DNA from 2 places in the Bacillus altitudinis genome. Region 1 is predicted to be linked to the other one. Evidence: predicted binding sites of a transcription regulator. Region 1 holds the regulator's gene; the other holds the start of a gene.

Region 1 (6,871 bases):
CTTCTGTCATACGCTGAGAGCCTAAATGTCATAAATGAACCAATGGAAAAAACACCTTTCTGTAAAGAAATCGTCTCAAGCTCTTTTTTTAACAGATCCTCCCTCGGCGGGTCTTGATGAATTCCAGGAATATCATCTAGATCCCCTTTCATGATGCTATGGGCGATTGAAAGAATTTGGTGCTGCTCTTCTGGATCTTTAAATAAGTATGTGTTTTCAAGGATGCTGCGCATGCGTTCATTTTCTTTGCATTCCAAAAAAAAGTGAATCAGTAATGTCCGCACAATGTGCTCAATGGCTTCTCCTGATTTCTTCGCTTCTATGAGAAGCCGGTCTTTCCCTTGTTGAATCGAAATGTGATGCCGACTGTCCAAGTGTTCAGCAAGATGTAAAAAAGCGGCGGTATCATATTCATCTTCAAAGATTATTTCAAGCATGTTTGTCCCCCCTAACGACATCTGTTACATATATATGGGGGGAACATAAAAAATAGACGCCTAAAATAAATCAGGCATCTTTCTTTTTAAAATCAGTGGCACTGAGATAAAGATCAAATAAATCAAACAAACAATCGCTAAGGCGGCATAATTTCCGCTTACAAAGCTTGATCCAAGGACATTTAACGCCACAGTACCAGGTATTAATCCTAAAAAAGTCGCTGCCGCAAATGCACGATAATTCGCACGTGAAGCTGCTGCGGCATAACTGACAAAATCAAAGTGAATGGGCGCAATGCGTAATAAGAGGATATAAAGAAATCCATGCTCTTGAATACGGGACGTCACCGCTTTTAGCTTCCGATTGCTTGATTCGGTTTCCTGCTTGTTTGAACGGAAGGTTGAGGCAAGCAGGAAAGATCCTGTTGCACCTGCTGTCGCACCAGCTAAGGCATAAATGGTCCCAAGGACACTGCCGAATGCCAAACCTGCTGCTAGCGAAAAGACGGTGAGAGGGACAAGCACAAATGGACGAAAAAGTGATAAGAAAAGAAAGACAAAGGGAGCCAACATCCCAAATTGAAGAATCCAATTTTTCACATCTTTCGGCGACAGTTGAAGATGCTGTTTGTTGAGCCACCATAGCACAGCAGCTAGAACGCCAATCACGAGGAAAAGCAGCCATTTTCTTTTATTCATTTCATCCGCTCCCCTTCACGTGACCTATCTTTTTATAAATGACGGCGATTTTCCCCTTCAAGCAGAACTGGTTCAGCTAGGTAGAGAATACGTTCCATTAATCGAGCTGCCTTCACCTCTTCTTTTTCCCCACGCTGTGAGTACGTAAAGTGATGCTTTAACTCATTCGGTGAGAAATTAGAAGAGAAAAAAGTCGGCAGCTGCTCTGCCATGCGGTATTGCAAGATTGTTCCTAAAAGTTCATCTCGTACCCAGCTTGTCATCGACTCTGCTCCAATATCATCAAGCATTAAAATTGGTGTTGATTTGACCATATTCAGCTTCTCTTCGAGTGTATGATCGGCTAACGAATTTTTTAACTCTCTCACAAATTCAGGTACGTATACAAGGAGAGATGGATACTCTTTTACCGCTAACTGCTGCGCAATTGCTGCCAGAATAAATGTTTTTCCGACCCCAAACTTCCCGTGTAAATAGAGGCCTTTGCCCTTACCTGTTTCATCATAACTTTGCAGGAATTGACCTACTTTTTGAATGACTTCTTGTCTTCCAACCACATTTAAATCAGCAAACGTCGCTTGAAGAACATTCTGCGGAATGTACATGCTTTTCATGAGTTCTTGCTGTTTTTTCTGTCTATCAAGCCGCAGTTTGACAGGACAAGGGGAATATTCAATATCAATGCTCTGACCTTTGATCACAAGCTTCGGGTGATACCCGTCTAAAATGACATTTACATTCTCTTCCTCTAAGCAGTAAGAACAGCCCTTTGATTGTTGTACATATTCAAAGAGCCTGTTCAAGCTGCGATTGATCATGTCTTCTTGGATGTCCTCTTGATGCTCCTTTAAGAAAGCTTTTACATCTTCATCAGCTAGGACACTTTCTTTAATCTGATTGTATCTCACGCGAAAATCTACCCGCCCTTTTAGCTGATCAAATGAACGACCGATCGGTTTCATCTCCATCTCACCTCACATTAATGTGCATTGTACTTTTTCATATTATTAAACTGATCTAACAATTTTTCTTTTTCTCGTTCGAGGTCCTCTGTAGACAAGTTATCTGTCTGTTCTTTTGGCTGTTCTTTCGTTTCAGCTTCTTTCATCCAGTCAGGCAGCTTCTCCTCGCGGATCACTTTTCCTGATCCATATGATTGACGCTTATTTTTTTGCTGCGCCCATTCTGTCATTTGCCTATTCTCTTCTTTGGCAATTTTCATAGCAGCTGCCACGGTTTTAATTTTCTTTCGCACCCAGTGGGCGGCAATTTTCTGCATATATGTTTTGGACAGCTTCATATCCGTTTTTAGCAGTGTATAGTAGATCAAGACATTCATGACCCCAGGCTCTAGCTGCTGCTCAAGCATAATATCTTCAACAATTCTTAAGTCTGCATACGTCGGCTCAATGCCATCTGCCATATCTTTTAGAAGCTCTCTAGGCGAAATATGATCAAGCTTTTCAATCAATTTCGCATCAGGCGCATCTGCACCTGAATTCTGCGTGACATTGTGACGTAAATGCCTTGGCTGTTTTTGATCAATCAGCTTCGGCTGTTCACCTCTGTATTCAATTTGATACCAGTCTCTCGCTGCTTTTCGCAGATCCTCAGTTGATATCATCTGATCTGAACCACAGGCACCTGCGACAATATTTTGCATTTGCAGTGGGGTGATGCCATAGACGACCGCTAACTTCTTAATTGTCTCTTTCACTTGCTTTGTCAAAGCCTTTCTCGGAATCATCATATCCGACATGCCTGCTAACAATAGATCAAAATCAAAAGATTCATCTGAAAGCGGTGCAGGCTGACTTGAGCCAACTGTCACATATTCGTAGCCCTCGTCAAGCGATGACGCCTGATTGATTTCCTCTGTCATCTTGCGCTCTCCTGGCTGCAAGACGTGAAACACTTCTTCAAACGATCGGGAGATGTTCTTTGCATCAGCAGGAACTCCTGGATAAGAAAAATAATCACGAAGCTGCATATATTTTGCTTTCTCTACCCGATGATACAAAAGGACATTCAGCATACCGTCTTGGAAAAATTCATCCGGTCTCAGCGGCGGCACGAGCTCATATGTAAACAGTCTGCCTTCTTCCGTTTCCTGTTCATATGTGCGGAGTAATCCGATCGCTTCAAGCTTTAAGCGCTCCTCAAAAATATCATTTAAATTCGTTTGCAGCATCACCATCAGCTGACGGTGAGGTGCGGGTTTCCCCCACATTCGATTTTGTTCCAGCTCTCCCCACAGCGTCATGTATAAACTGAAAGCGGACATGCCAATAAGCGGCTGATATAAAAGAGTAATAAGCTGTCTATCGATGTCACCGAGCAATGAAGCGCTTTTGACGACATACGGATCGACGGCTAGCACTTCCTTCCAATGCTCTGTCATATGCTGATCCTCCCTTAATACGGTTGTCTTCATTGTACACTCTTTTTGCGTTTTACGCTTTACGCAGGAAAAAGAGCATGAAGAATCTTCAGCTCTTTTTTAGCGTTCTTTCTTTAATAAATCTTTTAATTCATCAATAAATACATTGATATCTTTAAACTGACGGTAAACCGAGGCAAACCTGACGTAAGACACTTCATCAATTTTCGCCAGCTCGTCCATCACCATTTCCCCTACAAGCTCGCTTTTCACCTCTGACATGCCTTGGTTACGCAATTCCTTCTCGATGTTAAAACAGACATCCTCAAGCTGTTTTAAAGCGACAGGACGTTTTTCACACGCTTTGATGAGGCCTCTCAGCATCTTTTCCCGGCTGAATTCTTCTCGAATTCCTTCTTTTTTCACCACTATCAATGGCAATTCTTCTAATTTTTCAAACGTCGTAAAGCGATATTGACAGCTTTCACACTCTCTTCTGCGACGGATGGACTTCCCTTCATCTACTGGTCTTGAATCAAGCACCCTTGTGCCAAGGTGCTGACATGTGGGACATTTCATTTCATCAGCTCCGATCTCTTCTTGGAAGTTGTTTGTCTAGTTCTTTATAGAGGGACAAAACAGCCTTTTGACTGTAGCCAAAGTCTGTTGGCAGCGCTGTTTCTGTTGTCACATTAAAATCGACAGCTGTTTCAAAAGGACGAATTGAAATGACAGTCGCCACGAGAAAAGCTTTTTTCGGCGTTCGTATGTTTGCGCTGATTTCACCTCGTTCTGCTGAAACAGATGTCACTTGATAGGAATCGTTTCTTGAAAGAACGGCTTCTACCGCTTGAAAAACTTGAGTTTGTGTCGATTTGTAGTAATGGCTTTTCAGTTCTGACACTGGATGATGGTCAGATGTTTCTGTATGATTTGAAATGAATCGTTTTAGCTTTTGCCCTAAAGTCATACACGTATCCCCTTTGTCATAAACCCTCTTCTTTATTTTATAAAAAAAACCTTTGTTTTCCTAGAACAAAAGTATAGACAGGTTAGATCATGCTGGATGCCCGTGTATGGAACAAATATAAAAAGGAGCATAACACAAAGGCATTTAATGCTTTTGGCCAGCTCCCATTGCAATCTTTTTTATGTTTACAGTGCTTTGGCTTGCGCCTGTTTCACTTGTACAGGTCCCATGCCTCGAGGAATTTCGATGTTTTCTCTTGTTTCAGCACCTAGTTCATCTCCGATATGATCTGCTGCAATATTCGGATCTAGATCGCCGCAAGTATAAACATCTATGCTCGCATAACCATGTTCAGGAAAGCTGTGAATTGTCAGATGAGATTCAGAAATAATGACAACTCCACTTACTCCTTGAGGTGCAAATTTGTGAAAAGCAACCTCTCTTACTTCAGCTCCTGATTTCAAAGCTGCATTTACAAACGTTTTTTCAATAAAATCCATGTCGTTCAGTTTATCACAGTCGCATCCCCATAACTCGGAGATAACGTGACGTCCGATTGTTTCCATCATGGACCCCCCTTAAACAAGAATGAAAGAGTGAAGTTCTAAGCAGCCGGACCGGACATATACCACGGGGGAAAGTTAGTCCAAAGAGGTCCTAACCCTTTAAGTATACCCGAATGAGTCTGCGAACAAGAAGTTCACGAAAAATAGTATACTTTGTTTAGACCCATTTTGCAAGCTGTGTTTTTAGTGGGATTTTCTCTCATTTCTTGAAAAGGGACGTTCAGTCTTCTTCATTTCAAACAGCTGAAAGCTCTTTCATCTGGGAACCAACAAACTTTACAAGATCAACCACTCTGCAAGAATAGCCCCATTCATTGTCATACCATGCAAGAACTTTTACTTTTCTGCCTTCCATCACCATCGTTGTGAGTCCATCAACGACAGCAGAATAAGGGTTTGTGTTAAAGTCTGTGGAGACAAGTGGTTCATCGGTGTAATCTAATATGCCAGCAAGAGATGTTTTTGAAGCCGTTGCAAAGGCAGCATTGACCTCTTCTGCCGTGACATCTTTTTTCAAGTCGACCACAAGATCAACCATCGACACATTTGAAACCGGTACGCGAAGTGCAAGTCCATGTAATTTCCCTTTCATGTGCGGCAGCACTAAAGAAAGCGCTTTAGCGGCACCCGTCGTCGTTGGAATGATGGACTGGGCACATGCTCTTGCCCGGCGCAAATCCTTGTGGGGGTTGTCGATATTTTTTTGATCATTTGTATAAGCATGAACCGTTGTCATTAAGCCGTTGTCGATGCCAAATTCATCATCTAACAGCTTGACAACTGGTGCTAAGCAGTTTGTTGTACAAGATGCGTTTGAAATAACGACGTGCTTTTCAGGATCAAGATCATCCTCATTGACACCCATTACAATTGTAACGTCTTCATTTTTACCTGGAGCTGTAAGTACGACCTTTTTCGCTCCGGCATCTATATGGCCCATCGCTTGATCTTTTGAATTAAATTTCCCTGTTGCTTCGATCACGATATCAATCCCAAGCTCTCCCCATGGAAGCTGCTTTGGGTCTCTATTATTGAGCAAAAGCACTCTTTTGCCATTGACAATCAACGCGTCATCTTCTGCTGTCACATCGCATTCGTAACGTCCATGATTTGTGTCATATTTAATTAAATGTGCTAGCGTTTCGGCAGGATAGCTTGCGTTCACCGCTACAATTTGAATTTGATCATCAAGCATTGCTTTTCTGAAGACCATGCGTCCAATTCTGCCAAACCCATTGATCGCTGCTTTTACCTTCATGAACAGGTCACTCCTCTATTATGTGTTATACTCAATAAATTTATTTATGAAATTAGTATATCACATTAGAATGTAATTGCCAGTATATAAACGTATATTTTCAAAAAAGGGCTGTTCTTTGCAATGAAATTGACGAAAAAAGCATAAAAAAAGAAGAGTACTGTATGTACTCTTACTTATCTGTATGTTCCCATTCGTTTAATATGTTCTCTAATTGCTTTCTAATAAAAGCAAGATCTTTTGTGTTTTCTATCACGCGGTCTGCTTTTTGGCATTTTTCCTCAAGAGGCTGCTGGGAGTGAATGCGATTCAGTGCTTCTTCCTCGCTCAGGTCGTTTCGATTCATGAGCCGCGACAGCTGCAATTCAGGCGTCGTGTACACAACGATGATGCGGTCGACTAGCCCTTCCAGCTTGCTCTCGAATAGGAGCGGGATATCAAGCACAACAAATGCTTCATTGTTGCTCACCCCTTCATCACGCTGCTCGAGCATTTCCTTTCTGACTTCAGGATGAACGATGGCATTGAGCTGTTTTCTTTTCTCTTCATCAGAAAAAATGA
Region 2 (6,871 bases), 870 kb from region 1:
CCACCTGCTGAAGGGTGAGCTGACTCAATCCTTCTTTTAGAATGGTGTGAGCTGCTGCCTCAAAAATTTGTTCTTTTTTCGTTTTAGACATAAAAAAAACACCTACTTTACTGAACGGTCGGTAAAGTAAATGTTAACCTATGAAAAACAAATGTGTCAATCGATTCATTTTATAAGAGGATGTTTTCACTAAATCGTCATATTCAATAATAAGGGTATGGTCCATAAGGCGGGTATGGCGGTGGATAAGGATAACCATAGCCATATCCTGGAGCAAGAAGCGACCCAGCTAAAAGCCCTCCAGCAAAACCACCTAAAAATGGCGGTCCAAAAAATCCAGGTCTCCCATAGCCAAAACCAGGGCGCCCAAACCCAAACCCAGGTCTTCCAAAACCAAATCCAGGGCGTCCAAATCCAAAAGGTCTTCTCATCTCATCTTGAACAAACGGTGCGTCAAAATAATTCATAAAAAAAGACTCCTTTCACATAAAATCACTGTAACTGACATCAGTGTATTCGAGTGGCCCACTTGTGTTTGGGTGAATGCCTAAAATAAGGAGGAATGTAAAAAATGGGCCTGTATCCGTCTGATTGGGCTAAATGTCCACCTCATGCACATGCTTATAAAGCGAGAACGGATGTAACCGAAGAACATTATCATTTAATAGAAGGTATTTCTCAGCCTGTGAATGGAAGCAGTACCGACAGTCATACTCATTATTACCGGGGGATCACATCATTTGAAAGAGGGCATTTCCATAGATATTATGGCGTCACTGGACCTGCTATCCCAAGAGTGGACGGGACGCACTACCATGAAATTGAGGAAGTCACGTTTTCTGCCTATACCGACTCTGTCCCGATTCCATACGGGGGAGTCGTTTACAGTCCAGATGAAGAAAGGCCAACGCATAAGCACCGTTTAAAAGGAAAGACATATGAAGTGGTCGGGAATGAACCACTTGGCTGGTGACGGGAGGATATAGGAGAGAAAGAGAAGTTATGCTATACTGTAGGCAGTTTGTAAAAGAGAGTGATGTTATGAAAAAACAACCAGTGATTGTATTAGTAGGTCCGACGGCTGTCGGAAAAACAAAGCTGAGCATTGATATAGCGAAAGCATTTAATGGAGAAATTATCAGCGGGGATTCCATGCAGATCTATAAAGGAATGGATATTGGCACAGCGAAAATCACCCCTGAAGAAATGAATGGCGTACCGCACCATTTAATCGATATTAAACAACCGGATGAATCGTTTTCTACAGCTGAATTTCAGCAGCTTGTCCGCTTAAAAATCAAAGAGATAGCTGCGAGAGGGAATACGCCCATGATTGTTGGTGGAACTGGGCTATATATTCAGTCTGTTTTATATGATTACACGTTTACTGATGAGAAAAGTGATCCTGCTTTTAGAGAAGAGATGACGCTGTTTAAGCAGCAGCATGGACCGATCAAACTGTATGAAAAGCTAAAAGAAGCCGATCCTGACGCTGCAAAAGCGATTCATCCGAATAACGTCCGCCGCGTGATCAGGGCGCTTGAAATCATCCATACAACAGGTCAGAAAATGTCTGATATGCAAAACGGGCATCAAGAAGTTCCTCTTTATGATACTGCCTTCATTGGGCTGAAAATGGACCGAGAGCTTTTGTACGAGCGCATTCATCAAAGAATTGATATGATGTTAGATGAAGGCTTAATTGAAGAAGTGAGCGCACTTTATCAATCTGGTTTGAAAGATTGTCAGTCTGTTCAAGCGATTGGTTATAAAGAGTTGTATGCCTATTTTCAAGGCAACTGCTCACTTGATGAAGCCATCCAGCAATTAAAACAAAATTCCCGCAGATATGCGAAGCGTCAGTTTACGTGGTTCCGTAATAAAATGGATGTCACCTGGTTTGATATGACACCACCTTGCCACTTTTCGGACAAAAAAGAGGAAATTTTCGCATATATAGCAGGAAAGCTTGGACTTAAAGCGAAACTGTAGTTATCAGAATCAAGGAGGACGAAACATGAAACCGATTAATATTCAGGACCAATTTTTGAATCAGATCCGCAAAGACAATACATTTGTCACAGTATTTTTACTGAATGGCTTTCAGCTTCGCGGTCAAGTAAAGGGATTTGACAATTTCACGGTGCTGCTTGAGACAGAAGGGAAGCAGCAGCTTATTTATAAACATGCGATTTCAACATTTGCACCTCAAAAAAATGTAAATCTTGAATTAGAATAAACACCCGTTTTCACCAATAGCCCCATGCAGCTGCGAATAAACCGGCCGAAACCCGCTACGTTTTTTGTCAGTGCAGAGGGGCTATTTTGCATGCCATGAAACTTTTCTGTCCAAGTTGCGTATAAATCCTTATTGGACATTTAAAAGGTGAGGGGATTTATATGGAAAATGCAGAGCTTGAATTGAGAAGGATTCGAGTGATCCTTCTTTTGATTGGAATCGTTGTCTTATTTGGAGCATGCGCCATCTCGAACATCGAAACGAGACAAGAAAGTTGGCATAACCATTCTGGTGAGCATGATGGGAGCCATGTTGATGGTCTTTTACCATCATCTGTTGCGCTAAAAAATAATCACATTGCTGTTGTAAAAGATGATGAAGTACATGTATACCGGTTTGATGAAAAAGAAGGAGAGCTGACGCTCATTACGACAAAATACATAGATGAATGGGATGAAGATGATGGTGATAGTGAAGACTTTGATGAAGAGTAAGCACGTAAATTTACAAATGAATGTGAAGTCGCTACACTATAAACATGCATCAGACATCTAGACAGAAAAGGATGAGTTCATGACACACAAAATTAAAATTAATCATTGGGAACAAACTTGTGAAGATGACTCCTGTTTCGAATATGGAACAAGCGTTTCTGTAAACGGGAAAGAGTTAGTAAGAGAAGCCTCGATCGTCTCTGCGCTTGAAGCGGTGCTGAAAGAATTAGGTGTTGAAGTGGAAATAACAGAAGTGTCAGAAGATTTACAGTGCGATGCCTACAAAAAATAAAACAAAAAGTCTAGTCTACTAAGCGATTTTTTTTCGTGTTATGATAGATTTCGGTTTCAGTTGAATAGGGAGTAGGGCAGTCTATTTTTAGAACCTGCTCTGCTCTATTTATTTGAACGTACGAGTTCGGCTATGAATGTTCGGCCGGGTTGGTTGATTTTTTTCGTTTCGAGCATCTATATGTTGTGTTTTGAAAAAACATAGTATACTATATATAGTGAATAGCGGAATGATCAACAATACTAAAAACTAGGTCGTGATGGAATTGATTCAAATCGTATTTGATTCAAAAACAGGAAATGTTCAACGCTTTTTGGACAAGACCCCTTTTACAGACAAACGAAAATTGACTGGAGAAGAGTTTTTGGATACGCCGTTTATTCTCGTCACCTTTACGACAGGATTTGGACAAGTCCCTGGTACCACTCAGTCATTTTTAGAGAAAAATGCGCACCTTTTACTAGGTGTAGCGGTGAGTGGGAACAAAGTGTGGGGAGATAACTTTGCCAAAAGCGCCGATACGATTTCTAAACAATATCAAGTTCCTATTTTGCACACCTTTGAACTAAGCGGAACAAAAAGGGATGTTGAATTGTTTACACAGGAGGTAGAAAGAATTGTCACAAAATCAGGTTCCAAAGTGGATACAATTAAATAACGAGATTATGATTCAAAAAGAAGGAAAGTTTCAGTTCGACAAGGACAAAGAAGCTGTACATAGTTATTTCGTAGATTATATTAATCAAAACACGGTCTTCTTTCATAATCTAGAAGAGAAGATTGATTACTTAATAGAAAACGACTACTATGAGGAAGAATTTTTAAGACAATACAGCATGTCAGATATTAAAGAAGTATTTGAAGCTGCATATGCCAAGAAATTTAGATTCCCATCATTTATGAGTGCGTTTAAGTTTTACAATGACTATGCACTGAAAACAAATGACAAAAAGAAAATCCTTGAACGCTATGAAGACCGCATTTCAGTTGTGGCTCTTTTCTTTGCGGGCGGAGACAAAAAGAAAGCACTTGAGTTTGTGGAACTGATGATCAACCAAGAGTATCAGCCAAGTACACCAACATTCTTAAACGCAGGCCGTAAAAGACGTGGTGAGCTGGTGAGCTGCTTCTTGCTTGAAGTGAATGACTCATTAAACGATATCTCAAGAGCCATTGATATTTCCATGCAGCTGTCTAAATTAGGCGGCGGCGTCAGCTTGAACCTTTCAAAGCTTCGTGCGAAAGGTGAAGCGATCAAAGATGTTGAAAATGCGACCAAAGGTGTCGTAGGCGTCATGAAACTTCTTGATAATGCATTCCGATATGCAGATCAAATGGGACAAAGACAAGGTTCAGGAAGTGCGTACTTGAATATTTTCCACAGAGATATTAATGATTTCTTAGATACGAAAAAGATCTCTGCGGATGAAGATGTTCGTGTGAAAACACTTTCGATCGGTGTCGTCATTCCAGATAAATTTATCGAGCTTGCTAGAGAAGATAAAACAGCTTACACATTCTATCCTCATACAGTTTATAAAGCTTATGGACAGCATCTTGATGAGATGGATATGGAAGAAATGTATGACGAGCTTGTAGAAAACCCGAAAGTCAAAAAAGAAAAAGTCAATCCGAGAAAACTTCTTGAAAAATTAGCTGTTCTGCGCTCAGAATCAGGCTATCCATATATCATGTTCCAAGATAATGTGAATAGAGAGCACGCTCTGAACCATATTTCACGTGTGAAATTCTCAAACCTTTGCTCAGAAGTACTTCAAGCTTCAGAAGTCTCTTCTTACACGGACTATGATCAAGATGATGAGATCGGACTTGATATTTCTTGTAACCTTGGTTCTTTAAATATCATGAACGTGATGAAAAACAAATCCATTGAAAAAACAGTTAAGCTTGCAACGGACTCACTCACACTTGTGTCTGAAACAACAGATATCCGCAATGCACCAGCTGTTAGAAAAGCGAACAAAGCGATGAAGTCAATTGGACTTGGTGCGATGAACCTTCATGGGTATTTAGCTCAAAACCAAATCGCTTATGAAAGTGAAGAAGCAAGAGATTTCGCTAATACGTTCTTTATGATGGTGAACTATTACTCCATTAAGCGTTCAAGTGAACTTGCAAAAGAAAAAGGGGAAACATTCCACCGTTATGAGGGCTCTGGTTATGCAACAGGTGAGTACTTCAATAAATACGTAGAAAATGATTTCACTCCAAAAACAGAAAAAGCAGCTGCGCTATTTGAAGGCATGCACATTCCAACAAAAGAAGATTGGGCAGCACTCAAAGATTTTGTAGCGGAAAATGGCATGTACCATAGCTATCGATTATGTATTGCGCCAACAGGTTCTATTTCGTATGTTCAATCGGCAACAGCTTCTGTAATGCCAATTATGGAACGTATCGAAGAAAGAACATACGGAAACAGCAAAACGTATTATCCAATGCCAGGACTTTCAGCACAAAACTGGTTCTTCTATAAAGAAGCATACGATATGGACATGTTTAAAGTAGTCGATATGATCGCAACCATTCAGCAGCACGTCGATCAAGGAATTAGCTTTACATTATTCCTAAAAGATACGATGACAACGCGTGACTTAAACCGCATCGATCTTTATGCACACCATAAAGGCATTAAGACACTTTATTATGCAAGAACGAAGGATACAGGGCAGGAAGGCTGTCTTTCTTGTGTTGTTTGATTAAAGGAGAGTTTAACGTGACAAAAATTTATGATGCAGCCAACTGGTCAAAACACGAAGACGATTTTACACAAATGTTTTACAACCAAAACGTCAAGCAATTCTGGCTTCCAGAAGAGATTTCCTTAAACGGGGATCTCTTAACATGGAAATATTTAGGTGAAGAAGAGCGAGATACGTACATGAAGGTACTGGCTGGACTGACGTTACTTGATACAGAACAAGGAAATACAGGAATGCCGATAGTGGCTGAACATGTGGACGGTCATCAGCGTAAAGCCGTGTTAAACTTTATGGCCATGATGGAAAATGCCGTGCATGCAAAATCATACTCAAATATCTTCATGACGCTTGCACCGACTGAAACGATTAGTGAAGTATTTGAATGGGTCAAGAAAAATAAATTCTTGCAAAAGAAAGCAGATATGATTGTAGGTCTGTACCGTTCCATTCAAAAGGATGACCCGATTTCCTTATTTAAAGCAATGGTTGCTTCAGTGTATTTAGAAAGCTTCCTATTCTATAGCGGCTTTTACTACCCGCTATATTTCTACGGTCAAGGAAAGCTCATGCAAAGTGGTGAAATCATTAACTTGATTTTGCGCGATGAAGCGATTCACGGTGTGTATGTTGGATTGTTAGCACAAGAAATTTACAACAAACAAACACCTGACGTGCAAAAAGAGCTTTATGATTTCTCTATCGATCTGCTTAATGAGCTTTATGAAAATGAACTTCATTACACTGAGGATATTTATGACCAAGTCAATTTATCGCATGATGTGAAAAAGTTCATTCGTTACAATGCCAATAAAGCGTTAATGAACCTTGGATTTGCCCCTTACTTTGAAGAAGAAGAGATCAACCCAATTGTATTGAACGGACTCAATACAAAAACAAAGTCACATGACTTCTTCTCAATGAAAGGGAACGGCTACAAAAAAGCAACAGTTGAGCCGTTAAAAGATGATGATTTCTTCTTTGGAGATGAATCATAAGTAAAACGCAAAAGTCAAAACGCATCACTCGTTTTGGCTTTTTGCCATTTCTAACAATGTGTTACATACTGGAGGTTACCGAACATGGGAAAAATGGACGAAATCATTTTAGTTGCACCGCGCGCACG

Evidence for each region. Region 1 encodes NrdR, which represses ribonucleotide reductase genes. Its sites were predicted from a motif close to AACACNATATATNGTGTT; they were not measured.
Region 2: nrdI (class Ib ribonucleoside-diphosphate reductase assembly flavoprotein NrdI) is a predicted target of NrdR. The motif match lies at 3,230-3,247, and genes of this name have one in related genera.

What each region holds. Positions count from the first base shown of each region.
Region 1 is NZ_CP009108.1:3,484,206-3,491,076, forward strand. Features, by position in the region: gene ytxC (putative sporulation protein YtxC) at 1-437, opposite strand, end outside; gene ID12_RS17590 (TVP38/TMEM64 family protein) at 498-1,136, opposite strand; gene dnaI (primosomal protein DnaI) at 1,169-2,098, opposite strand; gene dnaB (replicative helicase loading/DNA remodeling protein DnaB) at 2,116-3,537, opposite strand; gene nrdR (transcriptional regulator NrdR) at 3,637-4,095, opposite strand; gene ID12_RS17610 (hypothetical protein) at 4,100-4,486, opposite strand; gene speD (adenosylmethionine decarboxylase) at 4,672-5,052, opposite strand; gene ID12_RS17620 (glyceraldehyde-3-phosphate dehydrogenase) at 5,288-6,310, opposite strand; gene coaE (dephospho-CoA kinase) at 6,483-6,871, opposite strand, start outside.
Region 2 is NZ_CP009108.1:2,615,690-2,622,560, forward strand. Features, by position in the region: gene ID12_RS13100 (TetR/AcrR family transcriptional regulator) at 1-91, opposite strand, end outside; gene ID12_RS13105 (hypothetical protein) at 204-467, opposite strand; gene ID12_RS13110 (YmaF family protein) at 572-973, shown strand; gene miaA (tRNA (adenosine(37)-N6)-dimethylallyltransferase MiaA) at 1,042-1,992, shown strand; gene hfq (RNA chaperone Hfq) at 2,018-2,239, shown strand; gene ID12_RS13125 (YmzC family protein) at 2,401-2,733, shown strand; gene ID12_RS13130 (hypothetical protein) at 2,813-3,025, shown strand; gene nrdI (class Ib ribonucleoside-diphosphate reductase assembly flavoprotein NrdI) at 3,291-3,683, shown strand; gene nrdE (class 1b ribonucleoside-diphosphate reductase subunit alpha) at 3,643-5,745, shown strand; gene nrdF (class 1b ribonucleoside-diphosphate reductase subunit beta) at 5,763-6,743, shown strand; gene ID12_RS13150 (hypothetical protein) at 6,828-6,871, shown strand, end outside.